Regions from separate parts of the Streptomyces sp. NBC_01314 genome, predicted to be linked through region 1. Evidence: predicted binding sites of a transcription regulator. Region 1 holds the regulator's gene; the other holds the start of a gene.
The links. Region 1 encodes HspR, which represses chaperone genes until heat shock. Its sites were predicted from a motif close to TTGAGNNNNNNNNNCTCAA; they were not measured.

Region 1 (14,547 bases):
GAAGTTGCCGGGGTCGCGCCGGTATCGGGCCTTGCCCACCTCCGACACAAAGGCACGGGCTGGGATGGCATCCTGGCCCGGCGGAAGAAATTTGAGCATCTCCTCGTAGGCGGCGACGACGTAGGCCATCGCTCCCCGAAGCCTGTGGTGCTCGGACTCGGGGGTGTTGAGGAGCTGAATTCCAGTGGATTCGGCGAGCCGACCCGCGACCGCCTCGAACTCCCCTGGGTCGATGATCTGCGACGGCTCCGCACCACCGAACGCCGGCGGGGGCGGGGGAATCTCTTCAATCATGCGGAATTCGAAACGGCGGGTTCGTCCGCACTGCCCACAAGCACCCTCGTATACCGCGACCAGGTCGTCGCCGTGCAGTTCCAGTCGGTGTTGGCGGTCGAATTCGCCCGACCCGCACTCACAGCGATGTAGGTCCATGTACAGATGTGCTTCGGCCGATGAGCGCGCTGTCAACATGGCATGATCCTAAGGGCTGTTCGGCGCATTCGTCGGCGCGGATACGGGGGAGGAACATCACGTGGACACGACGGTCACCGACGCACGGTTGCGAGCCCAGCAGGCGGCGCTGATCGCGACGGTGAAACGTGAGCTGCGCACGGTGACGTCCGTCGTATTCGGGGAGCGATTCAGGTCGATCGACGAGAAAGTGGCGGAGGACGGCAGAGAGTACTTCACCCTGGAGGACACCCAGGGCGGCTCGGCCGACCTCTGGTTGGACGCCATTCCCATGGTCTCGGGAATGGTCTCCAACACCATGACGAACACGACGACGGATCAGTACGTCGTGCAGATTTCCGACCGTCTCCCCAGCGAATTCCTGACCCGTGTCCTCGCCCACGAGGTGGGCGAACTCATCGCCGCGCGCGACCGGTCGAGCCAAGGTCTGGCACCGGTACGCGAGAACCTCTTGCACCAAGAGGCCGACATCGGCGGTCGGCACGATTTGTCGAGCCAAGACCACGGACGCGTCGCCGAGCTGAACTGGCTTGCCGCCCAGGCCTCTGACACGGAACTTTCCAGCCCACAACGCGCCGAGGCTCGTGCCGGTCTCTCGGCACTGCTGGATCAGTGCGGTCTACGACCGACAGCGGCCATAGCTGAGCAGGAGGTACATGCGACTGAGCTTGAGGCAGCTGAAACACGGCGCATTCTCTCCAAGGATTTCCTCTCCTCCCGGGCCAAACGCCTGATCGCCACCCTCGCCCACCCCATAGAACACCTCGACCCCACCGACGCCACCGCCCTCCAAGCCTCCCGCGACGCCGCCCTACGAGCCGAGCGCCAGGTCGAGGCCTTCATCGGCCGGCGCGACGTCACCATGCCCATGCCGGGCTACGACCAGAACGGACTGCCGCTCCCCCGCGACCAGTTGGCGACGGCAGCCACCCAATGGGCGGAATACCGCGCCCAGGTCAGCGAGCGAACGGCGCAGGCGATCGAAGGGCAGTTGGCGCAGGGCGAGTTCCCGTCCCGCCGTGTGGTGATCGGCGGCGGGGCGAGCCTGACCGGCCGGGACACGGACGCGCTGCTGATCGACGGGGCGGGCCGGTGGCACCTGGACCCCGGCCGGGGCATCGTGCAGTCGGCGGACCAGGACCGGGACCTCGCCCAGTGGATGGGAGTCGATCCGCACTCCACGGTCGAGCGGCCCGGGGACCGCCTGCCCATCGAGGCCGTACGGATCTGGGAGGACCAACTCGCCACCCGGGGAGACCTGGTGAACGGTCACGCCCGCCTGCGGCTCGGCCGGAACGGCGAACTCCTCGCCGAGATCCAGAGGCCGCAACGGACGACCGGGGACGGCAAGGAGGCCCCGCCCCCACTGTGGGTGGCCTGCGACGGCACCCCGAGCATCGCCACCGGTCTGACCCCCGAGGTCGTACCCGGCATGCCACGCGGCGAACACGCCGTGGAGAGCCGCAGCGAGGCCGTACGGCTGATCGGTGACCGGCTGCGGGAGTTGGCGGAGCAGGGTCTGGCCGGGGCGGGCGAGCTGCGGGCCTGGCTGACCCGGGCCGAGCCGGGCGGCACGGACGCCCGTACCGTGCTCGGCGCCCTGAAGTCCTCGCCGCTGATGGACGCCCTCACGGCCGGCCTCGGCCCCGACAAGGCCCGCATGGGCAACTGCTTCGGCGCCCTCGACTCGACCGCGAAATGGGAGTCGGCCCGCGATGAGGCTCCCGGACGGGTACTGCTCGGCGACGAGGTCGCCGAGAACCGCTTCGACGCACAACGGGCCGAACACTGGGTCGTCGCGGGCTCCGGCGGCACCGGAGTCGCCAACGCGGAGATCATCCTCACGCAGAACCCGGACGCCCACGTCACGATCATCGGCTCGGCGCCGCCGCCGGCGTTGCAACATCAGGTTCAGTTCCCGGCGATGGAGAAGGCGTACGGCTCGGAGGGTGACGGGCGCCTGACCTTCATCAGGGCGCGGGTGGGAGCCATCGAGACCTACCAGGACGAGAAGACCGGCGAGACCCGCTTCCAGATCCCCTACGAAGAAGGAGAGGGGGAGACCAGGGAGCGGAAGGTGCTCCGGACCGACGGCTACGTCACCAGCCTCGGCCGTACCAACCCACTCCCGCCCGCCCTCCAGGTCCTCGCGAACGAGGTCCGGGACCGAGGCGGGCAGATCTCCGGGGACCTTCAGTTCGACAAGGACGACCAGTACATCGGCTACGGCCTTACCTTCACCGTCGACGGCAAGGAACACCGGGTCGATGTGGACGGCGCGGCCTCCTGGCAGTTGCCGCGCGAGATCTTCGCCCCGGAGACCGGCCTCCAGCAGCAGTTGAACGAGATGGGCGCCCGAGGCCTCCCCGCCGAGACCGGCAACGCCGCCCCCGGCTTCGCCCCGATCGCCCGGCAGAGCGCTCTGCGCGCCCGGGCAGTCGCGGCGGTGCAGGCGGGTGACGAGAGCGCCGTGCAACGGAGGTCGACCATCCCGGAACGCTGGCGTCGCCCGAACCTGGCCCCGGAAACCGCCCCGGAGACGGAAGCACCGGGCAAGGGCCCCGCGAACGCCGCCCCACCGCAGAAGGAGAACCAGCCGCGACAACAGACTCCCGCGGCCGAGCGGACCCTGGGCCCGCCTTCCCCCACCGACCGGGCGCCCGACCGAGCCGCGCCCGACACGCCCCTGTGGGAGGTCGGCATGCCCCGGCGCGGCACCCCCCGCGCGCCGCGCCCCACCACCCAGCAGCCCCAGCAGCCGCCTCCCGGCCAGGAGCGTCCTCACCCGGGGCTCGGTGTGGGCGACTGACCGGGCCGGCCGAGGACGTCGCCTGGGCCAGGACCGGAAATCAGCCCCGCTTCGGCCCCGTGATCGCCTCGCCGATGACGAAGCCCTTCGCCGGCCCTTCGGGGATGACGACCTCCGTGCCGTAGGGAACGCGGTGGATGTCGTCCCAGTCGGCCTTATCGGGGCGAGGACCGGTAAAGAGGGTGACAGTACCCTGGCCGTCGTAATCGTCGATGATCACGTAAGCGGGAATGCTTGCGCGGGCGTACTCGCGGCGCTTGCGGACGCGATCACGGTCCTGGTTGGTCCTGCCTGGCGAGACCACTTCGACGACCAGCGAGACAGCCTGCGCTTTGATCCCGAGACCGTCCTCGTCCTCGATCAGCTCCGCGTCCCGGGGCGCAACGAGTCCGTCCGGAATCCACGCCCTGCGTGCATGGATCACGTTCGCGTCGTTCCAGGCGCCGTAGTCGCTGTCCTTCAGATGAAGCGCCAGGGCATCCCTCAGGCGGTTGACGACCTGAGCATGCGCAAAGCGACCGGTGGGCGACACCTCGATGGCTCCCTCAATGATCTCAGCACGGTAGCCCTCAGGGAGTTCCATGGCTTTCCATACCTGCCACAGACCCTCGTCATGGTGGGGTCCGTTCACGAATTCAGCCCCAGCCTCGGACATGATCTCGGGCCTCTCGTGTGCAAGAGCGGTCAAGGTGGCACCTCCTCCTCAAGTGTGGGCTTGGCGTGCCCGGGGCACAAGCAACGCCGTCACGCTAGGCAGCCATACGGGCTCACCTGCGGAAACGCCCTCAGTTCACTCGAACTAGTGACGCAGAAACGACTCACCCACCGAGCCCCAGCTCGAACCACACCCCCTTCGCGAACCGCCCCGCCCGCCCGTCCGCGACCCCCCACCCGTCCGCCATCTCGTCCACCAGGGCCAGCCCCCGCCCCCAGCAGGCGGCACCCCCGTTCGCCGGCCGCACCACGACCGGAGGGTCCGCACTCTCGTCGAACACGCTCACCCGCAGCCGAGCCGGGGTGAGACAGACCCGGAGCATGGCGGTCCCCTTGGTGTGCAGGTGGACGTTGGTGACGAGCTCCGAGGTGCACAGGGCTGCGGGCATGACGAGCTGCTCCCGGTCGTGAGTGAAGAGGACGGCCCGTACGAAGTCCCGGCACAGGCGGGGCGCGGTCGCGTCGGCCTCGGCGAACAGGCTGTATTCGTGCGTGAGTTGGGCGGGGCGGTGGGCGGCACGGCGGGCTGTGTCCATGGGGAGGGCTCCTGGCGGGGGGAAGAGGGTCGGATCCCACTGCTCGGCGATGGCGTTGCCCTTGCGGGTGCTCTGTCGGCTGATGGGCAGGGGAAGTCGTGCAGTTCCGGTGCGTGACCGATTACACACTCACGGTAGAACCAAAGGGCTTTCAGTTACAACCCAATCGCCACATTCGGTGGACCATCCTCTACAGCCAGGGCAGACTTCGGGTACACCACCTAGGAGAGACCCGTGGGACTTCGCACCGTCATCAGCGAGCGCCAGCGACGCCTCGGCTTCGAACTCAAACACCTGCGCGAACATGCAGGGTTGACCGCTGCGGAGGCGGCCAAGCGGATCACCATGGGCCGCGTTCAGCTGAGCCAGATCGAAACCGCGAAAACAACGATCCTCACCGCACGACTCCGCGAGCTCTGCAACCTCTATGGTTGTACAGATAAGGCCTACATCGAGTCACTGGTCGCCATGTCCGAGGCGACGGGCAAGGGCTGGTGGAGCGCACACAAGAAGCGTCGGAGTATGGACGCTCTCAACACTGCGGAGCTGGAGGCGAGTTGCGTCGCCCTTCGGATGCATCAGTCACTGCTCATCCCCGGGCTCTTTCAGACACCCGCCTATGCCGAAGCCATCTTCGCCAGTGCGGGGCTGGGGTTCGAACGGAGCGAGGGAGCCCTTGAGTTCCGTATGGAACGGCAGCGGGTGCTCACCCGCCAGAACCCGCCCTCCGTACACGCCGTGATCCACGAGTCGGCGCTGCACATGCAGTTCGGCGGGGCCAAGGTGCTCCGCGAACAGTTGCTGCACCTTGTCGAGCTGGCGCGACTGCCCAACGTCACGATTCAGGTCTATCCGTTCAACGCCCAGGTCTACGGAGCGGTCAGCGGCCACTTCGTTCACGTCGCACCAGCGGTCCCGACGCTGGGCACCGTACTGCTCGAACTTCCCATCGGGCTGCAGTACTTGGGCGACAGGTCGAGCCTGGAGCAGTACGAGCGACTCTTCCAGCACCTGGCCAAAAACGCCCTCGCCCCCATCGACGTATCGTTGGCCCCTGAAACACACTCGGTGAAGGACTCGCTGGCTCTCATCCAGCATGTGCTCTACACCCTTTAGGGAGACCCCCATGGCTGAGCTCAACTGGCAGAAGTCGAGCTTCAGCGCCGGCCCCGAGGGCGAGTGCCTCTACGTAGCCACCGCCCCCGACGGAACTCTCCGCCTCCGCGAGAGCGACGCGCCCCACACCATCCTGGCCACTGACCCCCTCGGCCTCGCCACCCTCCTGCACCACGTCAAGGCAGGGCACCCGCTCAAACGCTGAGGTCGCGCCGGGCCCGGCCGATCACGCGCTGCGCCTCGGCGCCGAAGACCGCGCTGTCGCGGAGCGTCTCCCAGACGCGGTGGTACAAACGAATCAGGCCCGGGGAAACGAACGACGCTGTCGGCGAACCCCGTCTCCGGCACTGTCAACTGGCCTGAGAGTCCCACTCAACTCTCGCTTGGCGATTCGCCAACAGCGTCGTTCGAAAACGCACCGTCGGGCCCCTTGGCGGCCCTCCAACACCCTCCTGAAACTTCATCACTTATCATCCTCCCGCTACGCGACAGCTCTCTCAACAGCCCCACCTGTGCTGTCTCGCCGCACACATCTCACACATCTCATACATTTCACCTCTCCCCCCACCACCCCATGCCGACATCGTTCGTCCTGTCTCATGGGCCGAAAGGCTGCCAACGATGACCGAGGATGCTTCTCCCATAGCCATGTCGAAGCCGACGGTGCGACACCGTCGCCGGGGCGGCCGCAACCGTCTGCGCGCCACCGCCGTCGCCACCGCGATCGCCTCCGCCACCGCGATCGCCTCCGCCACCGGTGCCGCCGCCGCCCCCGGCACCGAGTCCGCCTACCTGCTCCGCGCCATCGACGAGGCAGGCAACGTCTCCGCCGACTCCGCCGCCGTCTCAACCACCCGGCCGCACGAGGTCGCCGCGGTCCCGGGCGCCGACGCGGTCGTGGACGCGGATGGCGACGGGGACCACACGAGCGTGCAGGCCGCGCTGAACGCGCTCGGCGCGGGCACGGCCGCCGACCCGGTGGTCATCCAGGTGAACCCGGGCACGTACAGAGAACTCGTCCAGGTCAACAACAAGTACGTCCGCCTCGTCGGGGCCGGCGACCACCCGTCCCAGACCGTCATCACGTACGACAACGCCGCCGGCACCCCGACCGCCGACGGCACCGGCACGCTCGGCACGCAGAACAGCCGGACCATGTACGTCAAGGGCTCCGACTTCCTGGCCCGCAACCTCACCATCGAGAACTCGTTCGACGAGGCGGCCAGCAGCTACGCGAACAAGCAGGCTGTCGCCCTCCTCACCCAGGCCGACCGGCTGGTCTTCGACAACGTCCGCTTCCTCGGCAACCAGGACACGCTCTTCCTGAAGTCGACGACGACCACGACCCCCAACCGGGTCTACTTCACCCACTCCTACGTCGAGGGTGACGTCGACTTCGTCTGCGGTTACGCCACCGCCGTCTTCGACAGATCCACCTTCAAGCTCCTCAGCCGGGGCTCGAAGAGCAACAACGGCTATGTGGCCGCCCCGTCGACGGACTCGTCCACCAACTACGGCTTCCTGATCACCGGTTCGACGCTGACCAGCGATGCCCCCGACGGCACGTTCCACCTCGGCCGCCCCTGGGTGACCGCCTTCAGCGGCGCGAAGGGCAGCCTGGTGATCCGCGAGTCGTCGCTCCCGGCGGCGGTCAAGGCCGCGCCCTACCAGGACTGGAGCTCCAGCGGCACGACGTACCCCTGGAAGGACTCCTTCTTCCGCGAGTACGCCAACACCGGTGCGGGATCGGTGAGTTCGGCCACCGAGAACCGCCCCCAGCTCACCGCCGAGGAGGCCGCCTCGTACGAGAAGGCCGACTACCTGGGCGACTGGACCCCGAACCTCGGCTGACACACACGGACACATGACAAGGGGGCCCGGAGGTTCGCCTGAACCTCCGGGCCCCTACCTGCACTTGACGGCCGTCAGTCCGACGCCTGCCGCCCCTTCGGCCGCCACACCACCAACGCGCTGCTCTGCTGCATCTCCTGATACGGCACCAGGTCGCGCCGGTACGAGGCGTGGACCGCGGCTTCGCGCTGGCGCATGGTCGCGGCGGCGCCGTCGAGGGCGGCCTCCATCTCGGCGACCCTCGACTGGAGGGCGGCGACCTGGTTCTCCAGCTCGATGATGCGCTTGATGCCGGCCAGGTTGATGCCCTCGTCCTGCGACAACTGCTGGACGGTGCGCAGCAGTTCGATGTCACGGGCCGAGTAGCGACGGCCGCGCCCGGCGGTGCGGTCCGGGGAGACCAGGCCGAGACGGTCGTACTGTCGGAGGGTCTGCGGGTGCAGACCGGAGAGCTGGGCGGCCACCGAGATGACGTACACCGGTGTCTCTTCCGTCAGCTCGTACGCCCTGCCCAACGGGTTCTGCCTACGGCGGCCGTCCATCACATTCATGCTCCCTTCGCGGCCTGGAACAGCTCCGCTCGCGGGTCCTCGCCCGCGGTCGCCTCGCGATACGCCTCCAGGGCGTCACGAGCCTTCCCCGACAGGTCCTTCGGAACACTCACCTCGACCGTGATCAGCAGGTCCCCGCGGGTGCCGTCCTTACGGAAGGCGCCCTTGCCCCGGGCCCGCATCGTACGGCCGTTCGGGGTGCCCGGAGGCAGTTTCAGCGTGACCGGCGGTCCGCCCAGGGTCGGGACCCGGACCTCGCCGCCGAGTGCCGCCTCGGGAAACGTCACCAGCACGGTCACCGTGAGGTTGTCCTCCTTGCGGCCGAACACCGGGTGCGCGTCGACGTGCACGACGACATACAGGTCACCGGCCGGTCCGCCCCGTTCACCGGGCGCGCCCTTGCCGCGCAGCCTGATCCGCTGGCCGTCGGAGACGCCCGCCGGGATCCTGACCTGCATGGTGCGGGACGACTTGGCGCGGCCCGAACCCTTGCATATGTCGCAGGGGTCCTCGGCGATCAGACCCCGGCCCTTGCAGTCCGGGCAGGGATCGGTCAGGGAGAAGCCGCCGCCCGAGCCCCGCGCGACCTGGCCGGTGCCGACGCATGTCGGACACACGCGGGGTGTGCCGTTGGCGTCGCCGGTTCCCGAACAGGGCTTGCAGGGCGACTGCGAGGACATCCTCAGCGGTACGGTCGCGCCCTCGATGGCCTCGGTGAAGCTCAGTGTGACCTCGGACTCGATGTCCTGGCCGCGCCGGGGCTGCACCCGTGTGGTGCCGGAGCTGCCGCGGTTGAACAGGCCCCCGAAGACATCGCCGATGCCCCCGCCGAAGCCGCCCGCCTGCCCGCCGCCCTGGGCGCCGCCTCCGAAGAGGTCGCCCAGGTCGAAGTTGAACGAGCCGCCGCCCGCGCCGGGCCCGGGGCGGAAGCCGCCGTTGCCGAAGAGCGTGCGGGCCTCGTCGTACTCCTTGCGCTTCTTGGGGTCACCGAGGATGTCGTTCGCCTCGGAGATCTCCTTGAAGCGCTCCTCGGCCTTGGTGTTCCCCTTGTTGGCGTCCGGGTGGAACTCGCGGGCGAGTTTGCGGTACGCCTTCTTGATCTCGGCCTCGGTGGCGTCCTTGGGGACGCCGAGGACCTTGTAGTAGTCCTTCTCGATGAAGTCCTTGGTACTCATCCGCGACGTCCCTCCTCCCACTCACCGTGCACGTCACCGTGCACGTCACCGTGTACGCCGTCGGCGTCAGCCCTCGTCCGGGCCACCGCTCTCCTTGTCGTCAGCACCGGAGGCACCTTCCGCGGTCTCCGCGGAGTCCGCCTTGGCGGGCTGCGCCCCCGGCTGGGGCTCGGCCACGGCCACCCGCGCGGGGCGGATGGTGCGCTCGCCGATGCGATACCCCGGCTGGAGAATCGCCACGCACGTCGTCTCTGTGACGTCGGGCGCGTAACTGTGCATCAGGGCCTCGTGGATCATCGGGTCGAAGGGCTCGCCCTCCTTGCCGAACTGCTGCAGGCCCATCTTCGCCGCGACGGTCTCCAGCGACTCCGCGACGGACTTGAAGCCGCCGACGAGCTCACTGTGCTCCCGCGCGCGGCCGATGTCGTCGAGCACGGGCAGGAGTTCGGTCAGGAGGTTCGCGATGGCGATCTCCTTGACCGTGATCCGGTCGCGCTCTACCCGGCGGCGGTAGTTCTGGTACTCGGCCTGGAGCCGCTGGAGGTCCGCCGTGCGCTCACCGAGCGCCGTACGCACCTGGTCCAGTTGTGCCGTCAGACCGGCCACCTGGGCCGTCGCTGCCGCGTCCCCGGCCGGGGCCGCCCCCTCCTGGGGGGCGGCCTTCGGCTCGGCGTCGTCAGAGCCGGAGGGGACGTCGGGCTGCTGCGGCTGACCTTGCGGCTGCTGCTCGTCGAAGCCCGGGGTCTCCTCCGTCACGCGGCACCGTCCTTGCGCTCACGGTCCTCGTCGACGATCTCGGCGTCGACGACGTCGTCGTCGGCCTTGGTGTCACCGGCGCCGGCGCCGGCCTCGCCGCCCGCGGCCTGCGCGGCCTGGGCGTCGGCGTACAGGGCCTGGCCGAGCTTCTGCGAGACGGCGGCGACCTTCTCGGTGGCCGTGCGGATCTCGGCGGTGTCCTCGCCCTTGAGCGCGGCCTTGAGCTCCTCGACGGAGGCCTCGACCTCGGTCTTGATGTCGCCCGGGACCTTGTCCTCGTTGTCCTTGAGGAACTTCTCGGTCTGGTAGACGAGCTGCTCGCCCTGGTTGCGGCTCTCGGCGGCCTCGCGGCGGGCGTGGTCCTCCTCCGCGTACTTCTCGGCCTCCTGGCGCATCCGGTCGACCTCGTCCTTCGGCAGCGAGGAGCCGCCGGTGACGGTCATCTTCTGCTCCTTGCCCGTGCCGAGGTCCTTCGCGGTCACGTGCATGATGCCGTTGGCGTCGATGTCGAAGGCGACCTCGATCTGCGGGACACCGCGCGGGGCGGGCGGCAGACCGGTCAGCTCGAACATCCCGAGCTTCTTGTTGTACGCCGCGATCTCGCGCTCGCCCTGGTAGACCTGGATCTGCACGGACGGCTGGTTGTCCTCGGCGGTGGTGAAGATCTCGGACCGCTTGGTCGGGATCGTCGTGTTCCGCTCGATGAGCTTGGTCATGATGCCGCCCTTGGTCTCGATACCGAGGGACAGCGGGGTCACGTCGAGGAGCAGGACGTCCTTGACCTCACCCTTGAGGACACCTGCCTGGAGGGCGGCGCCGATGGCGACGACCTCGTCCGGGTTCACACCCTTGTTGGCCTCGTTGCCGCCGGTCAGCTCCTTGACGAGCTCGGCGACGGCGGGCATACGGGTGGAGCCGCCGACGAGAACGACGTGGTCGATCTCGGAGAGGGCGATCCCGGCGTCCTTGATGACGTTGTGGAACGGCGTCTTGCAGCGCTCCAGCAGGTCGGCCGTCAGCTGCTGGAACTGGGCCCGGGTGAGCTTCTCGTCCAGGTGCAGCGGGCCCTCGGCGGAGGCCGTGATGTAGGGCAGGTTGATCGAGGTCTCCGTGGAGGAGGACAGCTCGATCTTCGCCTTCTCGGCGGCCTCGCGCAGACGCTGCAGCGCCATCTTGTCCTTGCCGAGGTCCACACCGTGGCCGGCGCGGAACTGCTGCACCAGGTAGTCGACGACGCGCTGGTCCCAGTCGTCACCACCGAGGTGGTTGTCACCGTTGGTGGCCTTCACCTCGACGACGCCGTCACCGATCTCCAGGAGCGACACGTCGAAGGTGCCGCCGCCGAGGTCGAAGACGAGGATCGTCTGGTCGTCCTTGTCGAGGCCGTACGCGAGAGCGGCGGCCGTCGGCTCGTTCACGATGCGCAGGACGTTCAGGCCCGCGATCTCGCCGGCCTCCTTCGTCGCCTGACGCTCGGAGTCGTTGAAGTAGGCCGGGACGGTGATGACCGCGTCCGCGACCTTCTCGCCCAGGTAGGCCTCGGCGTCGCGCTTCAGCTTCTGCAGGATGAAGGCGCTCATCTGCTGCGGGTTGAAGTGCTTCCCGTCGAGCTCGATCTTCCAGTCCGTGCCCATGTGCCGCTTGACGGACCGGATCGTCCGGTCCACGTTCGTGACCGCCTGGCGCTTGGCGACCTCGCCGACGAGCACCTCGCCGTTCTTGGCGAAGGCGACGACGGACGGCGTGGTCCTGGCGCCCTCTGCGTTGGTGATGACGGTGGGCTCGCCGCCTTCAAGAACGCTGACGACGGAGTTAGTCGTGCCCAGGTCGATGCCGACCGCACGTGCCATTTCAATTCCTCCAGCAATGACTTGAGTGGAACGGACTCAAGTGTGCACGACACCCACCGATGGGTCAACAGAGCTGAGTCGAGGAGGCTCAACTCTTATGTTTTCCTTATGCGCAACCAGGGCCTGAACTGGGGATATGTGGGCGCCGGGGTCGGCAGAAACCCCGGGCAAGGGTCACCTTCCGACCGGCTCGACGGCGACGGCGACGGGGACGGCGACGGAGGACGCGACGGGGACGGGGCGCGGGACGGGGACGGCGGCAATCGCCCCCGGGCGCGACCAGCCCTCACCCGCCCACACATGCCCGGAGCCCGCGAGCCACCCCGCCCCTCCCCCCACCTACCCCTCACCTCTCTCCCCCACCTACCCCACCCACCCCCGCCGCCCCAGCCCCGCCGCCTCCTGCCGGCGGAGGCGTTGCGGCCGGGGCGACGGGCCGGGGGCGGCGCGGCCTCCCGGGATGGGGCGGGTGGCGGGGGCACGGTGGACGCCCGTGGGGGCAGGCCGGGCGGCGGTGGACTGGGGGCGGCGGGCGGCGGGCGGCATCGAGCGGGTGGCATGGGCAGAGGCCGAGGCAAGGGCGGAGCGGGGCGGGCCCACCGGCACGAAGAGCATCCCGAGTACGACCACCCCGGTCGCCCCCGCCACCCACCACGCGGAGCGCGGCTCCGTCCACAGCATGTGGACGGCGAGCCCGACCCCGGCGGAGCCCGCCGCGGCGAGCCCCAGCACGACCACCACCCCCGGTGGCGTGAGACCGATCCGCCGCAGCCGGTGCGCGAGATGGTCGGGCCCGCCCCGCCACAGTTCCCGCCCCGCGCGCTTCCGCGACACGAGTACGAGGACGACGTCGGCGGTCGCCACGGCCGTGAGGGTGAAGGGCGCCCCGACACCGGCCCCGTACCCGACGGCGTACACATGCAGCACGCCGCCCGCGAGCACGAAGCCCACGAAGAGGGCCCCGCAGGTGCCGAGCACGATCCGCGCGGGCGGCCAGTTATGCATCAGGAACCCGGTGAGCGCGGCCGCCAGCACGCTGAACAGCGTCGCCAGACCGTCCATGACCTCGGCCGCCGCACACCCGCTCAAGCCGAACGCGGTGACCGCCCCGACCACCCCGAGCGCCCCGTCGGAACGCGCCATCCCCTTGAACCCGTGCACCACGAGCAAGATCCAGGCAACCCCCGACACCCCGCCCAGCACGCCGAGTTCGCGGTACGGCACGACCAGCGCGGCGGCGACGACCACCCCCGCCGCCCCCATCACCGCGGGGAGCCGCCACACGTCACCGACCAGCCCGAGCAGCCCGAGCCCGGCCCCGACGACGATCAGCCACCCGGCCTCGTCCCCCAACGGAGCAACACCGCTCCACTCCCCCACCCACGCCACGGCCCCCACCCCGGCCATCACCGCGACTCCGCCGAGCAACGGCACCCGCCGCCCGCGCCGCCGCTCCACGACCCCCAGCCGCAGCGCGGGCGCGCGTACGGCCGCCGAGAGCACGGCGGTCAGCAACAGGGCGGAGGCAGCGGCAAGGATTCCGTACAGCACGAGTCCAAGTTAGGCGTGAATGTCACAATTTCTTATGAATAACACGATCGTTTTGAAACAGCGCGACCGCACGACATCGACCCCGGTTCGACAGGGCCACACTCAGGCGACCCTCAGCGACGCAGATCACCGCCCCCCTGGCTACAGTGCGGCAGGAGAACTGGGTAGTCTCAGACGGACTGCATAAGTTACCGCTTAGTAATGATCTCCGAGGGGCCCGGGAGGCACCCCGGAGGAAAACCCTCGCAGGCCCGAGGAGCCCCCAATGCAACTCGCCGCGATCATCGTGTCGCTGGTCCTGACCGTGGTCGGCGTTGCGCTCATCGCCCGAGCCGTGGCGCAGATCTACCGGTTCGTGAAGCTCGGTCAGCCCGTACCGGCGGGCAGCCGTACGGACGACCCGAAGGCGCGCTCGATCACCCTGGCCAAGGAGTTCCTCGGCCACACCCGGATGAACCGGTGGGGGATCGTCGGCTTCGCCCACTGGTTCGTCGCGATCGGCTTCCTGACGCTGCCGCCGACCCTCGCCCAGGCGTACGGCCAGCTGTTCCAGGCGGACTGGACGCTGCCGGTGATCGGCGGCTTCCTGCCGTTCGAGATGTACATCGAGTTCATCGGTGTGATGACGATCCTCGGCATCCTCGTGCTGATCGCCATCCGGCTGCTCAACCTGCCCTCACGGGCCGGCCGCAAGTCGCGTTTCGCGGGCTCCAAGGCCTGGCAGGCGTACTTCGTCGAGTACGTCATCCTCACCATCGGCGTCGCGATCTACGTACTGCGCGGTCTTGAGGGCGCCATCCACCACGTGGACCACTACGAGGCCGGGTACTTCGCCTCGTACCCGCTGGTCCTCGCCTTCAAGGACATCGACCCGTCGACGCTCCAGAACCTGGTGTACTTCGTCGCGATGATCAAGATCGGCGTCTCGCTGATCTGGATGATCACGGTCTCGCTGAACACCAACATGGGTGTCGCCTGGCACCGCTTCCTCGGCTTCCCGAACATCTGGTTCAAGCGCAACGCCGATGGTGCGACGGCCCTCGGCGGCCTCCAGCCCATGACGTCGGGCGGCAAGCCAATTGACTTCACCGACCCCGGTGACGACGACGTCTTCGGTGTCTCCCAGGTCGAGCAGTTCTCCTGGAAGGGCATCCTCGACTTCTCCAC
Region 2 (14,547 bases), 1.3 Mb from region 1:
ATCGGGCCCGTCGTGGCCCCCGTGCCCACGGGTACGGCGGGCGTGGGGGCCAGCAGGCCCTTGGGCAGGACGACGACCGCGGCGGTGCCGCCCGTCCCGTGCTCCTGGAGCCGCACGGGGGTGCCGAGCCGGTGGGCGAGGCGGGCGACGACGTACAGGCCGAGGCCGAGTCCCTCGCCGTCCTCCTGCTCGTAGGGCGCCTCGGGGTCGAAGTCGGTGAGGCGGGCGTTGAGCCTGGCGAGCCGGTCGGGGGCGACGCCGATGCCGCCGTCCTGGACGGAGAGGGTGATCTCACCGTTCTCCATCAGCCGGCCTGAGACCTCGACGGACATCTCCGGCGGCGAGAACGACGTGCCGTTCTCCAGGAGTTCGGCGAGGAGGTGGCTGAGGTCGTCGGCGGCGAACCCGGCGACGTGCGCGGCCGGCGGCAGCGCGGCGATGCGGACGCGTTCGTAGCGCTCGATCTCGCTGACCGCGGCGCGGACGACGTCGACGAGCGGGACGGCTCCGGCGTGGTGCTGGATGTGCTCGTGTCCGGCCAGGACGAGGAGGTTCTCGCTGTGGCGGCGCATGACGGTCGCGAAGTGGTCGAGCTTGAACAGCGTGGAGAGCCGGTCGGGGTCCTGCTCCCGCTCCTCCAGGGACTCGATGACGGCGAGCTGCCGCTCGACGAGACCGAGGGTGCGCAGCGCGAGGTTGACGAAGGTCGCGTGGACGCTGTGCTGGACCTTCGTCAGGTGCGCGGTGGCCTCGGCGAGTTCGGCGCGCAGCCTGTCGCGGTCGTCGGCCATCGTCTGGCGCTGGCCGATGAGGTGCTTGCGGTCGCCTTCCAGGGGCGCGAGCCGCTCGTGCAGCGCGAGGGCGTGCGCGTGGAGCGCGTTGACGGAGCGTACGACCTGGGCGAACTCGTCGTCGCGGCCGGTGAACTTGACCGGTTCCTGGGTGGCCGGGTCGCCGGCGACACGGGCGGAGCCGATGCGCAGCACCGCGAGCGGGCGGGTGAGGGAGCGGGCCATGCCGGTGGCGACGCCGACGGCGAGGAGCATCAGGGCGCCGAGGACGGCGATCCGGATCTCCAGCGCGGTGACGTCCTCGTCGCGCAGCAGGGCGAGGTCCTTGGTGCGCCGGTCGTAGAGGGAGGACTCGGCGCCGCGCATCAGGTCCACGCGGGCGGAGAGCGCCGCGCCGGCCTTCTTCGCGCTGGTGCCGGCCTCGCTGTCGGAGAGCGTGGGCTGGTCGGTGAGGTCGGTCAGGTACTTCTCGGCGGTGTCGGCCTCGGGGCCGCTGACCGTGGCGTCGTACGAGGAGCGGCCGGCGGCGGGCGCGGTCTCGCGGAAGTGGGCGAGGGCGGCGTCGGAGCGGACGCGGGCCTGCTGAGCGGCGGCGGTGAGGGCGTCGCGCTGCTTCGCGTCGGCGGCCGAGGCGCCGGTCGTGGTGGTGGGCAGCCCGGTGACGGGGTCGACGATCGTCCGGGTGGTCGTCGGAACGCTGAGGGCGGCGACGAGCAGCCCGCGGGCGGCGGCGGCCTGCTGGACGGCGGTGTCGAGTTCGGCGAGCGCGTAGGCGCCGCCGCCCGCGCGGGGCGGCAGCCGCTCGGCCAGTTCCTCGGCGAGGGCGTGGAGTTCGGTGACGACGGCGGTGTACGCCGTGTGCGCTTCGAGAGCGGTGCTCTTCCCGGAGAGCACCGATTCCCGTACGCCGGCGATGGACTCGGCGCTCTCGATGGTCTGCCGCATCGCGGCGGAGGTGCCGGAGTCCTCGCTCAGCTCCTCGACCTGGGTGTCGACGCGGTCACTGCGCTGCTTGCTGGGCGCGGCCGATTCGGGCCGACCGGCCGCGATGTACGCGGTGACCTCGTCGCGCTCGTCGGCCAGTGCGTGCGCGAGGGTGAGCGTCTCCTGGGTCTGTCCGCCGAGCGTGACCAGGCTCTGGGTGTCACGCAGTTGCTCCGAGGCGGCGAGGACCGAGGGTGCCCCCGCGCCCGCTATGGCGGCGGCCACGACGGCCACGGCGACGATGAGCCGGTTGCGTACGCGCGCCTTCCGCCCGGTGCCGACGGCGGGGGCCTGCGCCTGTGCCGTCCCCGGTTTGGTCGGGGAGGCCGCGGAGGCCTTCGAAGCTGCCTGCTTGTCTGCGCGCCGAGGCCGCGTCTTCTGCACCGGTGCTCGCATTCCTGACTCGTGTACCCATTAGCCCGGGTGACTATCCGTCAACTATGGGCGTCCCCCCGGTACGGCTCCCGACCCTCCCAGTGCCGGTGGGCAGTGGTCCCGCATCATCAGTCCCGCCACCCGAAGGAGTGAACATCGCCGGGGAGTTGGCGGGCAAGTTCCTCCGGCTCGTGCCGATGTCCCGCACGTCGGGCCGGTTGGACGTCGGGGACGCGCTTTGACAGTATTCGCCGCCGCGCTTCACCGCTCACGATCATTCCATGCCAAACCCGGCGCCCCGCCCGGAGGGTCCGGGTCGTACGGCGACCGTTGTCGGCCTTTCGCGGATCTTGTGGCGGGCTCGGGCAGACTGGCCGAATGCGCACCGAACTCGTCTCGGAACCCGGCGACCCCCTCCGCCCCAACGAGGACTTCGCGTCGGTCGCCCTGCCCGCGGGGGGACAGGGCGGTGCCCTCGTGGTCCTGGACGGCGTGACCCCGCCGCCCGACGGTTACGGCTGTCTGCATTCGGTCGCATGGTTCGCTTCCCGCCTCGGCGGCACCCTGACCGAACTGTCCGTTTCGGAGCGGGATTCGCCGTTGCCCGACGTGCTCTCACAGGCCATTTCTCGTACCGCCCGAGCCCACGCCCTAACCTGTGACCTTTCTCACCCACGAACCCCACAGGCCACAGTGGCCCTCGCCCGCTGGTCGTCGACAGCCGTGGAGTACCTGGTGTTGTCGGACTCGGCCCTGCTGTTCGAACGACCGGACGGCACGGTGACGGCCGTACTGGACGACCGGCTGTCCCTGCTGCCCCGGGCCTCCCTGGCCACGGCCGCGATCGCCGACTCGACCGTCCGGAACAGGGAGGGCGGCTTCTGGACGGCGGCCGCCGATCCCACCGTGGCCGCACGGGCCGTGACGGGAACCGTCCCCCGCGAGGAGGTCCGTTCGCTGGTCGCGCTGTCGGACGGCGCGAGCCGCTGGGTGGAGACGTTCCGCGAGGGCGACTGGACAGCCTGCCTCACCTTCGTGCGGAAGGCGGGGGCGCACGGCCTGGTGCGGCGGGTGCGGAAGCTCGAAGTCACCGATGTGGAACGCGAGTTCCTGGGGCGCGGCAAGACGCACGACGACGCGAGCGTGGTGTTCGTGGAGTGGTGAGGGCCGTCCCGCCGCTCAGCTCTCCACGCCTCGGTTCAGCTGGTGCAGCAGCCGCGCCAGTTGGGCCACCTCGTCCCGGTCCCAGCCCGCGAGCTGCCGTACGTACGCGACCCGGCGGGCGTCCCGGACCGCCCGGAAACGCGCCCTGCCCTCCTCGGTGAGGTGGACGAGCCAGGCGCGGCCGTCGGCGGGGTCGGGCTCGCGGGCGATGAGGCCGAGGTGTTCCAGGGCGCGGAGCTGACGGGACATGGTGGCCTTGCCGACGCCGATGTAGGCGGCGAGTTCGGTGGCGCGGAGGCGGCCGGTCTCGTCGAGGCGGGCTAGGAGGCCGTAGGCGGCGGACTCCAGGTCGGGGTGGACGGCACGGGCCATCTCCCCGGACTTGGCGCGGGCCCGACGCAGCAGGACCGTCAACTCCCGTTCCAGTGCCAGGAACGCATGGTCCATACCACCCGTCGGCGCGTCGGCCCCGACACCGCCGCCGTCGCCGTTTCCGCCCTCGTCCTGCACGTCAGCGCTCCTGATTCCGATTCCGGGTTCCTGAAAGTTTCCGTCAGGGCCGCCGTGGCGGGCAGCGCCGTTCAGTATTTCGCAGCCACGGGCCGGCACCGACCGCGTCGGCAGGGGCGTCGCCCCTGCCGCCTCTCGTGGCCGCGCACGGGAAAGGTCCGGGTCTCCCTCACGGGGACCCGGACCTTCACCCGTCCGGTGGGCGCCGTCACACCACCACCGGAGCCTTGGGGAACCGCCGCCCGGTGGGTCAGGCGGCCACCTGCACCTCCACCCCCGCCGGGGCGAGCGCCAGCTCCAACACCTGGCGGACATCGGTGACCGCGTGGACGTCGAGCTTGTCGAGAACCTCGGCGGGGACGTCGTCGAGGTCGGCCTCGTTCCGCTTCGGGATGATGACGGTCGTGACACCGGCCCGGTGCGCGGCGAGCAGCTTCTGCTTCACGCCGCCGATGGGCAGCACCCGCCCCGTCAGCGAGACCTCACCGGTCATCGCCACGTCCGTGCGGACGAGCCGGCCGGACAGGAGCGAGGCGAGGGCCGTCGTCATGGTGACGCCGGCACTCGGACCGTCCTTGGGGACCGCGCCCGCCGGGAAGTGGATGTGCACACCCCGGTCCTTCAGGTCGGCGACGGGCAGCTCCAGCTCCGCGCCGTGCGAGCGGAGGAAGGAGAGCGCGATCTGCGCGGACTCCTTCATCACGTCGCCCAGCTGACCGGTGAGGGTCAGCCCCGCCGCGCCCGTCTCCGGGTCGGCGAGCGACGCCTCGACGTACAGCACGTCGCCGCCCGCGCCGGTGACCGCGAGGCCGGTCGCGACACCCGGCACGGCGGTGCGCCGCTCCGCCGGGTCCTGGGCCGACTCGGGCACGTGGTGCGGGCGCCCGATGAGTCCGCGCAGATCCTCGTCGGTGACGGTGAACGGCAGCTTGCGCTGCCCCAGTTCGTGCTGGGCCGCGACCTTGCGCAGCAGCCGCGCCACGGACCGCTCCAGGTTCCGTACGCCCGCCTCGCGCGTGTACTCACCGGCCAGCTTGCGCAGCGCGCTCTCGTCGAGGACGACCTCGTCGGCGGCGAGCCCGGCCCGCTCCAGCTGCCGGGGCAGCAGGTGGTCCCGGGCGATGACGACCTTCTCGTCCTCCGTGTAACCGTCCAGCCGGACGAGCTCCATGCGGTCGAGCAGCGCCTCGGGGATCGACTCCAAGACGTTGGCCGTGGCCAGGAAGACGACGTCGCTGAGGTCCAGCTCGACCTCCAGGTAGTGGTCCCGGAAGGTGTGGTTCTGCGCGGGGTCGAGAACTTCGAGCAGGGCGGCGGCCGGGTCGCCCCGGTAGTCGGAGCCGACCTTGTCGATCTCGTCGAGCAGGACGACGGGGTTCATGGAGCCCGCCTCCTTGATCGCCCGGACGATACGGCCGGGCAGGGCGCCCACGTACGTACGCCGGTGCCCGCGGATCTCCGCCTCGTCCCGTACGCCGCCGAGCGCGACCCGGACGAACTTCCGCCCCATCGCGTGGGCCACGGACTCACCGAGGCTGGTCTTGCCGACACCGGGCGGCCCGACGAGCGCGAGCACGGCACCGCCGCGCCGCCCGCCGACGACACCCAGCCCCCGCTCCGCGCGCCGCTTGCGCACGGCGAGGTACTCGGTGATGCGCTCCTTCACGTCCTCCAGGCCCGCGTGCTCGGCGTCGAGCACCCGCTGGGCGCCCTGGATGTCGTACGCGTCCACCGTCCGCTCGTTCCACGGCAGTTCGAGGACGGTGTCGAGCCATGTGCGGATCCATCCGCCCTCGGGCGACTGGTCGCTCGACCGCTCCAGCTTGTCGACCTCCTTGAGCGCGGCCTCCCGTACCGTCTCCGGCAGATCGGCGGCCTCGACGCGCGCCCGGTAGTCGTCGGACTCCTCGCCGTCCTGCTCGCCGTTCAGCTCACGCAGTTCCTTGCGCACGGCTTCGAGCTGGCGCCGCAGCAGGAACTCGCGCTGCTGCTTCTCGACGCCCTCCTGGACGTCCTTGGCGATGGTCTCGGCGACGTCCTGCTCGGCGAGGTGGTCACGCAGTTGCTGGGTGGCGAGCTTCAGCCGGGCCACGGGGTCGCCGGTCTCCAGGAGCTCGATCTTCTGCTCGGTGGTGAGGAACGGCGAGTACCCGGAGTTGTCGGCGAGCGCCGACACGCCGTCGATCGCCTGCACCCGGTCCACGACCTGCCAGGCGCCGCGCTTGCGCAGCCAGCTGGTGGCAAGTGCCTTGTATTCCTTGATGAGTTCGGCGACCTGGCCGGGCAGCGGGTCCGGCACGTTCTCCTCGACGCTCGTCCCCTCGACCCACAGGGCGGCACCGGGCCCGGTGGTCCCGGCACCGATCCGCACCCGGCGAACCGCGCGGATGAGCGCCCCGGGATCACCGTCGGCCAGCCGTCCGACCTGCTCGACGGTCCCGAGCACACCCGTGCCCGCGTACGCCCCGTCGATCCGCGGCACCAGTAGCACCTTCGGCTTCCCGGGCTCCGCCCGCGCCGCGGCCTGCGCGGCCTCCACCGCGGCCCGCACATCCGTGTCGTTGAGGTCCAGAGGCACCACCATTCCCGGCAGCACGACCTCCTCGTCGAGCGGCAACACGGGCAGGGTGAGCGGTGCGGACGTCGATGCCATGATCTCTCCCTCGGCAGTCAAGTTGAGCTATGCCGACTCAATGCACGTGAGCCGATGAATGTTCCCCGAGGGCAGGGGTGTTCGCTGTGGGCGATCAACCGCCGCCCGCGCACTCCCTCCAAAGGCCTCGGGAGTCACCACACACGAGACCTTCGAACGCGGCGTACGGCCAGCTCACCCCGCGGCGGGGGTCGCACCCACCCCGACCGCAGCAATAGCTGTAGTAATACCCTGATAGCTATCTCACCTATTACCAAACCAACACGGGGGTCGCGGTGGACGGAATCGTGCGGAACTGGGTCGACGGATGGGTCGTGTCGCGCGGTGCGGCGCCTCCGGCGGTCGAGCCGTGGGGGTGGACCATCGACGTGGGGCTGGCCCACCACGTCTCCCGTCACGTCTTCGCGGCGACGAACGACGAGGTGGACGAGGCGACCGTCCGGAAGGTCGCGGACTCCGTCACCGGAGCCGGGATCTGGCTCAAGGTCTTCGCGGAGCCGTCGAGGGTCGGCCCCTGGCTGGGAGACGGCTGGTGGGTCGACCCTGAGCCGGGCCGGCTGATGTCCGTGCGGCTGAGGACGTCCAGGCGGCCCGGGACGCACGAAACCCCGGCCGCCGTCCCCGACGGCTACCGGCTCCGCACCTGGTCGTCCGGCGGCGTGACCCGGGTGATGGTCGCCGCGCCGGACGGCTCCTGGGCCGCGCGCGGCCAGATCGCCCCGACCGGGGCGACCGCGGTCGTCGACCAGATAGAGACGTCCCCGGACCACCGCCGCCGCGGCCTCGGCACGGTCGTCATGCGGACCCTCACCCAGGCCGCGCTCGAACAGGGCGCCGAGGTGGGGGTGCTGGGCGGAACACCGGACGGGCGGGCGCTGTACGAGTCGCTGGGGTGGAGGGTGGATGCGCCGCTGACGAGCGCGAAGTTCACGGGGCGGCCGTGAGCGGAGGCGGCCGTGACCGGGGGGCGGCCGTGACCGGAGAAGGGTCGTGCGCGGAGGGCGTACGCGTCCTGCGAGCGCCTGCTGACCGGCGCCTGCGCGACGCGCACCACCAGAGTTCCGGTCCTGCGCCGCCCGGCTGCGCGAGAGGCCGGGCGGCCGTATCCCGGAGGCGGTCGCGAAGGCGGCGGAGGCCGTCGGCGCGCACGATCGTCTCGGCCACCGGCTCCGCACGCTCTCCGGTGGGATGAAACAGCGGCCTGTATCGCGCGGGCCATCGTCCTCCCCCTTATACCCCCACGCACCAGAACCCTCGTGAACGCAATCCAGCGTCAGCAGCTCCAACCCCCGGGCCCGGCCGCGATCGGCGAACCGGAGCTGGTGGGAAGTTCGGTGACACGGTCCGCCGCGAGTATCTCGCCGTCGGCTTCCGCTCGCCCTGCGCCCGCAGATCGACCTCACCACCGAGCCCCGCCGGTCCCGCCGGTCCGGCACCTTCGGATCGTCCGCCGACGTCACGAGCGCCCTGGTCCGGGTACGTACGCGGACTGCGGGGGGACACCGGCTCGGCCCGCGCTCGCTCACCGTCCTGACCAACCACGGCGCGCAGACGCCCTCCCTGTACGGCGATGTCGTGGCCGAGCCGGCCCACGCCGACGTGGCCGTGCCGCGACCGCGCCCGCCGTACGAGGAGCTGCCGGGGTTCTTCGGGTCCTTCTTCCAGTCCGGGTCGCCGGTGTCCGGCGAGGGGCGGCCGAAGGAGATCCTGACGCTGCTGGAGGCCGTGCCCACGCCGGTCTGCGTCAACCCGGAGAGGCCGCCGTACTCCCGGAGATCGCCGCGAAGGCCGGCCACGCTCGTTGCCGACCACGGGGCCCGCGATGCGGCCTTGCGCGACGTGGGGCCTTCGGCCGGGCGTGGGCCGACGGCCGGCTGCCCTTCGAACTGCCGCGTTCCACGGCGGCGGTGGAGGCGTCCCGCTCGGACGTGCCCCGACACCGAGGCCTCGACCTTCCCGTACGGCCACGGCCTGACGTTCTGAAGCCATGCCCAGGGCCGCCGTAAATCGGCTGCCCCCGCGCCACGGACACGTAAAAATGGGCGGATGCCCATCACCGACCAACCCGAAGTCATCGACCGGCGCGAGGGCCCCTACGGCGAGGTCGTGCTGCGGCGGCACGGTGAGCTGCTGCAGATCATCGCCAACGGGTGCTTTCTGATGGACACCTCGGACGGGCGCTCGGAACGGCTGCTGGTCGACGCCGCCTTAGCCGCGCTGACCGGCCGTTCTCGGCCAACTGTGCTGATCGGGGGTCTGGGCGTCGGCTTCTCGCTCGCACACGCCGCCGCGGATCCGCGCTGGGGAGCGATCACGGTTGTCGAACGCGAACTCTCCGTCATCGAGTGGCACCGCGCGGGACCGCTGGCCGAGGTGTCCGCGGAAGCGCTCGCGGACCCCCGTACGGACATCGTGGAAGCCGATCTCGTCGTGTACGTCAATGAGACATCCGCCACGTTCGACGCGCTCTGTCTCGACATCGACAACGGACCCGAATGGACCGTCTCCGAGACCAACGAAAACCTGTACTCACCAGCTGGATTGGCAAGCTGTGCAAGGGTGTTGAGACCTGGTGGGGTGCTTGCCGTGTGGTCCGCGCAGCCTTCTCCGGAATTCGAGGAATCCTTGCGGAATGCCGGGTTCCAACAGGTGCGTACCGAAGAGATCCCGGTTGCCCGAGGAGTTCCGGACGTGGTGCACCTCGCGATCCGACCTGGATAGCCGTGGTGCGGTGACTGCCCGTACCCTGCTTGCCTGACGCCGATCATTCAAGCGTCAATCGCAGTCATGCGCAGCCATGCGTAGTCAAGGGATCACCCCACGGATTCCGGAAAGCAACACAGGGGCGGGCGATGGAGCAGACACACACCACCCACAGCAGCACCACAGCGACCCCGGGCGCACAGCGCCGGGTGCTCGTGGTCGAGGACGACCCGACGATCGTCGACGCCATCGCGGCCCGCCTGCGCGCCGAGGGTTTCGTCGTACAGACCGCGTCCGACGGGCCGGCCGCGGTCGACACCGCGGAGGCCTGGCAGCCCGACCTGCTGATCCTCGACATCATGCTGCCCGGCTTCGACGGCCTGGAGGTGTGCAGGCGCGTCCAGGCCCAGCGGCCCGTCCCCGTGCTGATGCTGACCGCCCGGGACGACGAGACGGACATGCTGGTCGGGCTCGGCGTCGGCGCCGACGACTACATGACCAAGCCGTTCTCCATGCGTGAGCTGGCCGCCCGCGTGCACGTCCTGCTGCGGCGGGTGGAGCGGGCCGCGCTGGCCGCCACCACACCGCGCTCGGGCATCCTGCGCCTCGGTGAACTGGAGATCGACCACGCGCAGCGCCGCGTCCGGGTGCGCAGCGAGGACGTACACCTCACGCCCACCGAGTTCGACCTCCTCGTATGTCTCGCGAACACCCCGCGTGCCGTACTCTCGCGCGAACAGTTGCTCGCCGAGGTCTGGGACTGGGCGGACGCGTCCGGGACGCGGACCGTGGACAGCCACATCAAGGCGCTGCGGCGGAAGATCGGCGCGGAGCGGATCCGCACGGTGCACGGTGTGGGGTACGCCCTGGAGACCCCGAACCCCTGAGCCCGTGCTCACACCGTGTGCGCAGGGCATACGCAGGCACGTAGGGACAGAGGGCTGGTGGCGTCATGAGCGGAGTCGGTGACCCGAGGTCGCGGAATCTCGGAGGCGCGCAGTCACGGAAGGGCGCGGGACCGCTCGGCGGTCTGCGTCCCTTCTCGATCAAGACGAAGCTCGGCGCGCTCGTGGTCATCTCGGTCCTGATCACGACCGGCCTGTCGATGATCGCGGTGCACACCAAGACGGAGCTACGCTTCATCACGGTGTTCTCGATGATCGCCACACTCCTGATTACGCAGTTCGTGGCGCATTCGCTCACCGCCCCCCTGGACGAGATGAACGCGGTCGCCCGGTCGATCTCGCGCGGCGACTACACCCGCCGGGTCAGCGAGAACCGCCGGGACGAGCTGGGCGACCTCGCGCACACGATCAACCTCATGGCCGACGAGCTGGAGGCACAGGACCGCCAGCGCAAGGAGCTCGTGGCGAACGTCTCCCACGAGCTCCGCACGCCCATCGCCGGCCTCCGCGCGGTCCTGGAGAACATCGTCGACGGCGTCACCCGGGCCGACCCCGAGACGATGCGCACGGCCCTGAAACAGACGGAACGCCTGGGCCGCCTGGTGGAGACCCTGCTCGACCTCTCCCGCCTGGACAACGGCGTGGTCCCGCTGCGCCGTCGCCGCTTCGAGGTCTGGCCGTATCTCTCGGGCGTCCTCAAGGAGGCCCAGATGGTCTCCTCGGCCCGCGCCGGCATCGCCTCCGGCTCCGGCAACCACACCCGCACGGACGTCCACCTGCACCTGGACGTCCACCCGCCGGAGCTCACCGCGAACGCCGACCCGGAACGCATCCACCAGGTCGTCGCCAACCTCATCGACAACGCGGTCAAGCACAGCCCGGCGCACGGCCGCGTCACGGTGAAGGCCCGCCGCGGCCCCACCCCCGAGTCCCTCGACCTCGAAGTCCTCGACGAGGGCCCCGGCATCCCCGAATCCGAATGGCACCGCGTCTTCGAACGCTTCAACCGCGGCGCCGTCAGCTCCCCCCACGGCCCCGGCAGCGACGGCGGCACCGGCCTCGGCCTGGCCATCGCCCGCTGGGCCGTGGACCTCCACGGCGGCCGCATCGGAGTGGCCGAGTCTTTGAAGGGCTGCCGCATCCAGGTACTCCTGCCGGGGGTGCCGGCACAGGGCGGCCAGCGCCCGGTACAGGTCTGAGCCGGTACGGGTCCGAGCCGGTACGGGCCGGAGACTGCGTCCGGGGCGGAGACCGCGTCCGGGGCGAAGCCCGGCTTTCAGGGCCTCGGGCGGCCACGGACTTTGAGGGGCCGCGGGCGACCGCAGGCCTTCAGGGGCTACGGGCGACCGCGGGCTTTCAGGGGCGCGGGGAACTGCGCGAGCAACCACCCGCGACCCGCACCCGACCACTCCCCCCAACCCACACGGCCGGGGGTCCGGGGGCGCAGCCCTCGGGGACGGGATGGGACGGGTAGGGGCGGCGGGGGCGAAAAATCCCCCAATACCCACATCCCGCATGGCTGAATCCCTCCGTCATTGCCGAATATCGCTCATCCTCGCGGGGCTTACTTCTCTGCCAAGTTGACGTAAAGTTCGAAACGGAGCCACAAGATCCACGCCAGTTCCGCACAGCCGGACACGTGTGATCAGGTGCGTTCAGGCAGAGGGCCGCGTACACATACCCGCAGGCCCCACCCGACGCATGCCCGGCAGATGCCCCCCACACCCATTCCAGACCGGAACCACGCTTGTTTCCCGCCATTTCCACCCCCGAAACACACTTTCCGATGTGACTTACGCGACGAAGAGCGGACCCGGCCTGACCTACCCGGCCACGGGGGCGTAGCCTTAATTCCCGCTGTCCATCACCTTGTGAAGCGGAAGAGGGCGGTTGCCGCCGTGTCGCCACAGTCCCCCAGTAACTCGAGCATCTCCACCGACGCAGACCAGGCGGGTAAGAACCCCGCCGCGGCCTTCGGTCCGAACGAGTGGCTCGTCGACGAGATCTATCAGCAGTACCTCCAGGACCCGAACTCGGTAGACCGAGCCTGGTGGGACTTCTTCGCCGACTACAAGCCAGGCGCCGCTGCCGCCTCGGCTCCGGCGAGCACTGCGGCCGCGGGGGCCGCAGCGACAACCACACCCGCGGCGCCCGCCGCCCAGGCCGCGCCCGTCGCCCCGGTCGCGCCCGTCCAGGCTGCCCCGAAGCCCGCCGCCGCTCCGGCCCCGGCCCCCGCGAAGCCCGCGGCCGCCGCACCCGCCAGGCCGGCGGCCGCCGCCCCCGCGAAGCAGGCCGCGCCCGCCGCGTCCGCCGGGGGCGCGGAGTTCATCACGCTGCGCGGCCCCGCCGCCGCGGTCGCGAAGAACATGAACGCCTCGCTGGAGCTGCCCACGGCCACGTCCGTGCGCGCCGTCCCGGTGAAGCTGCTGTTCGACAACCGCATCGTCATCAACAACCACCTGAAGCGCGCCCGGGGCGGGAAGATCTCCTTCACGCACCTGATCGGCTACGCGATGGTGCAGGCCATCAAGGCCATGCCGTCGATGAACTGGCACTTCGCGGAGAAGGACGGGAAGCCCACCCTCGTCAAGCCGCCGCACGTCAACTTCGGCCTCGCCATCGACCTGGTGAAGCCCAACGGCGACCGTCAACTGGTCGTCGCGGGCATCAAGAAGGCCGAGACGCTGAACTTCTTCGAGTTCTGGCAGGCCTACGAGGACATCGTCCGCCGCGCCCGCGACGGCAAGCTGACGATGGACGACTTCACCGGTGTCACGGTCTCCCTGACCAACCCCGGTGGCCTCGGCACCGTCCACTCCGTGCCCCGCCTGATGCCCGGACAGTCGGTCATCATGGGTGTGGGCTCGATGGACTACCCCGCGGAGTTCCAGGGCACCAGCCAGGACACCCTGAACAAGCTCGGCATCGCGAAGGTCATGACGCTCACGTCGACCTACGACCACCGGGTCATCCAGGGCGCCGCCTCCGGCGAGTTCCTCCGCGTCGTCGCCAACTCCCTCCTCGGGGAGAACGGCTTCTACGACGAGATCTTCGAGGCGCTGCGCATCCCCTACGAGCCGGTCCGCTGGCTCAAGGACATCGACGCCAGCCACGACGACGACGTCACCAAGGCCGCCCGGGTCTTCGAGCTGATCCACTCCTACCGGGTCCGCGGCCACGTCATGGCCGACACCGACCCGCTGGAGTACCGCCAGCGCAAGCACCCCGACCTGGACATCACCGAGCACGGTCTCACCCTGTGGGACCTGGAGCGGGAGTTCGCGGTCGGCGGCTTCGCCGGCAAGTCCCTGATGAAGCTGCGCGACATCCTCGGCGTCCTGCGCGACTCGTACTGCCGTACCACCGGCGTCGAGTTCATGCACATCCAGGACCCGAAGCAGCGCCGCTGGATCCAGGACCGCATCGAGCGCGCGCACAGCAAGCCGGAGCGCGAGGAGCAACTGCGCATCCTGCGCCGCCTGAACGCGGCCGAGGCCTTCGAGACCTTCCTGCAGACGAAGTACGTCGGCCAGAAGCGCTTCTCGCTCGAAGGCGGCGAGTCGGTCATCCCGCTCCTCGACGCGGTCATCGACAGCGCGGCGGAGTCCCGCCTCGACGAGGTCGTCATCGGCATGGCCCACCGCGGCCGGCTGAACGTCCTGGCGAACATCGTCGGCAAGTCGTACGCCCAGATCTTCCGCGAGTTCGAGGGCAACCTCGACCCGAAGTCGATGCACGGCTCCGGCGACGTGAAGTACCACCTGGGTGCCGAGGGCACCTTCACGGGCCTCGACGGCGAGCAGATCAAGGTCAGCCTGGTCGCGAACCCCTCGCACCTGGAGGCCGTCGACCCGATCGTCGAGGGTGTCTCCCGCGCCAAGCAGGACATCATCAACAAGGGCGGCACGGACTTCACGGTCCTGCCGGTGGCCCTGCACGGCGACGCGGCCTTCGCGGGCCAGGGCGTGGTGGCCGAGACCCTGAACATGTCGCAGCTGCGCGGCTACCGCACCGGCGGCACGGTCCACATCGTCATCAACAACCAGGTCGGCTTCACGGCCGCCCCGGAGTCCTCGCGTTCCTCGATGTACGCCACGGACGTGGCGCGCATGATCGAGGCCCCGATCTTCCACGTGAACGGCGACGACCCGGAGGCCGTGGTCCGCGTCGCGCGGCTCGCCTTCGAGTTCCGCCAGGCGTTCAACAAGGACGTGGTGATCGACCTCATCTGCTACCGCCGCCGCGGTCACAACGAGTCGGACAACCCGGCCTTCACCCAGCCGCTGATGTACGACCTGATCGACAAGAAGCGCTCGGTGCGCAAGCTGTACACCGAGTCCCTGATCGGTCGCGGCGACATCACCCTGGAAGAGGCCGAGCAGGCCCTGCAGGACTACCAGGGCCAGCTGGAGAAGGTCTTCACGGAGGTCCGCGAGGCCACCTCGCAGCCGACGTCCGGCGA

Region 2: the regulator HspR is predicted to act here: its motif matches at 6,500-6,518, upstream of lon (endopeptidase La).

The regions. Positions count from the first base shown of each region.
Region 1 is NZ_CP108394.1:5,213,929-5,228,475, forward strand. Features, by position in the region: gene OG622_RS22820 (hypothetical protein) at 1-471, opposite strand, end outside; gene OG622_RS22825 (hypothetical protein) at 533-3,280, shown strand; gene OG622_RS22830 (Uma2 family endonuclease) at 3,321-3,968, opposite strand; gene OG622_RS22835 (ATP-binding protein) at 4,099-4,530, opposite strand; gene OG622_RS22840 (helix-turn-helix domain-containing protein) at 4,765-5,646, shown strand; gene OG622_RS22845 (DUF397 domain-containing protein) at 5,657-5,851, shown strand; gene OG622_RS22850 (pectinesterase family protein) at 6,268-7,497, shown strand; gene OG622_RS22855 (heat shock protein transcriptional repressor HspR) at 7,572-8,039, opposite strand; gene dnaJ (molecular chaperone DnaJ) at 8,045-9,223, opposite strand; gene grpE (nucleotide exchange factor GrpE) at 9,290-9,979, opposite strand; gene dnaK (molecular chaperone DnaK) at 9,976-11,829, opposite strand; gene OG622_RS22875 (MraY family glycosyltransferase) at 12,193-13,380, opposite strand; gene OG622_RS22880 (heterodisulfide reductase-related iron-sulfur binding cluster) at 13,646-14,547, shown strand, end outside.
Region 2 is NZ_CP108394.1:3,896,249-3,910,795, forward strand. Features, by position in the region: gene OG622_RS16975 (nitrate- and nitrite sensing domain-containing protein) at 1-2,159, opposite strand, end outside; gene OG622_RS16980 (protein phosphatase 2C domain-containing protein) at 2,529-3,314, shown strand; gene OG622_RS16985 (MarR family winged helix-turn-helix transcriptional regulator) at 3,330-3,824, opposite strand; gene lon (endopeptidase La) at 4,075-6,477, opposite strand; gene OG622_RS16995 (GNAT family N-acetyltransferase) at 6,753-7,421, shown strand; gene OG622_RS17000 (hypothetical protein) at 8,053-8,460, shown strand; gene OG622_RS17005 (spermidine synthase) at 8,524-9,198, shown strand; gene OG622_RS17010 (response regulator transcription factor) at 9,330-10,067, shown strand; gene OG622_RS17015 (sensor histidine kinase) at 10,133-11,284, shown strand; gene OG622_RS17020 (multifunctional oxoglutarate decarboxylase/oxoglutarate dehydrogenase thiamine pyrophosphate-binding subunit/dihydrolipoyllysine-residue succinyltransferase subunit) at 11,984-14,547, shown strand, end outside.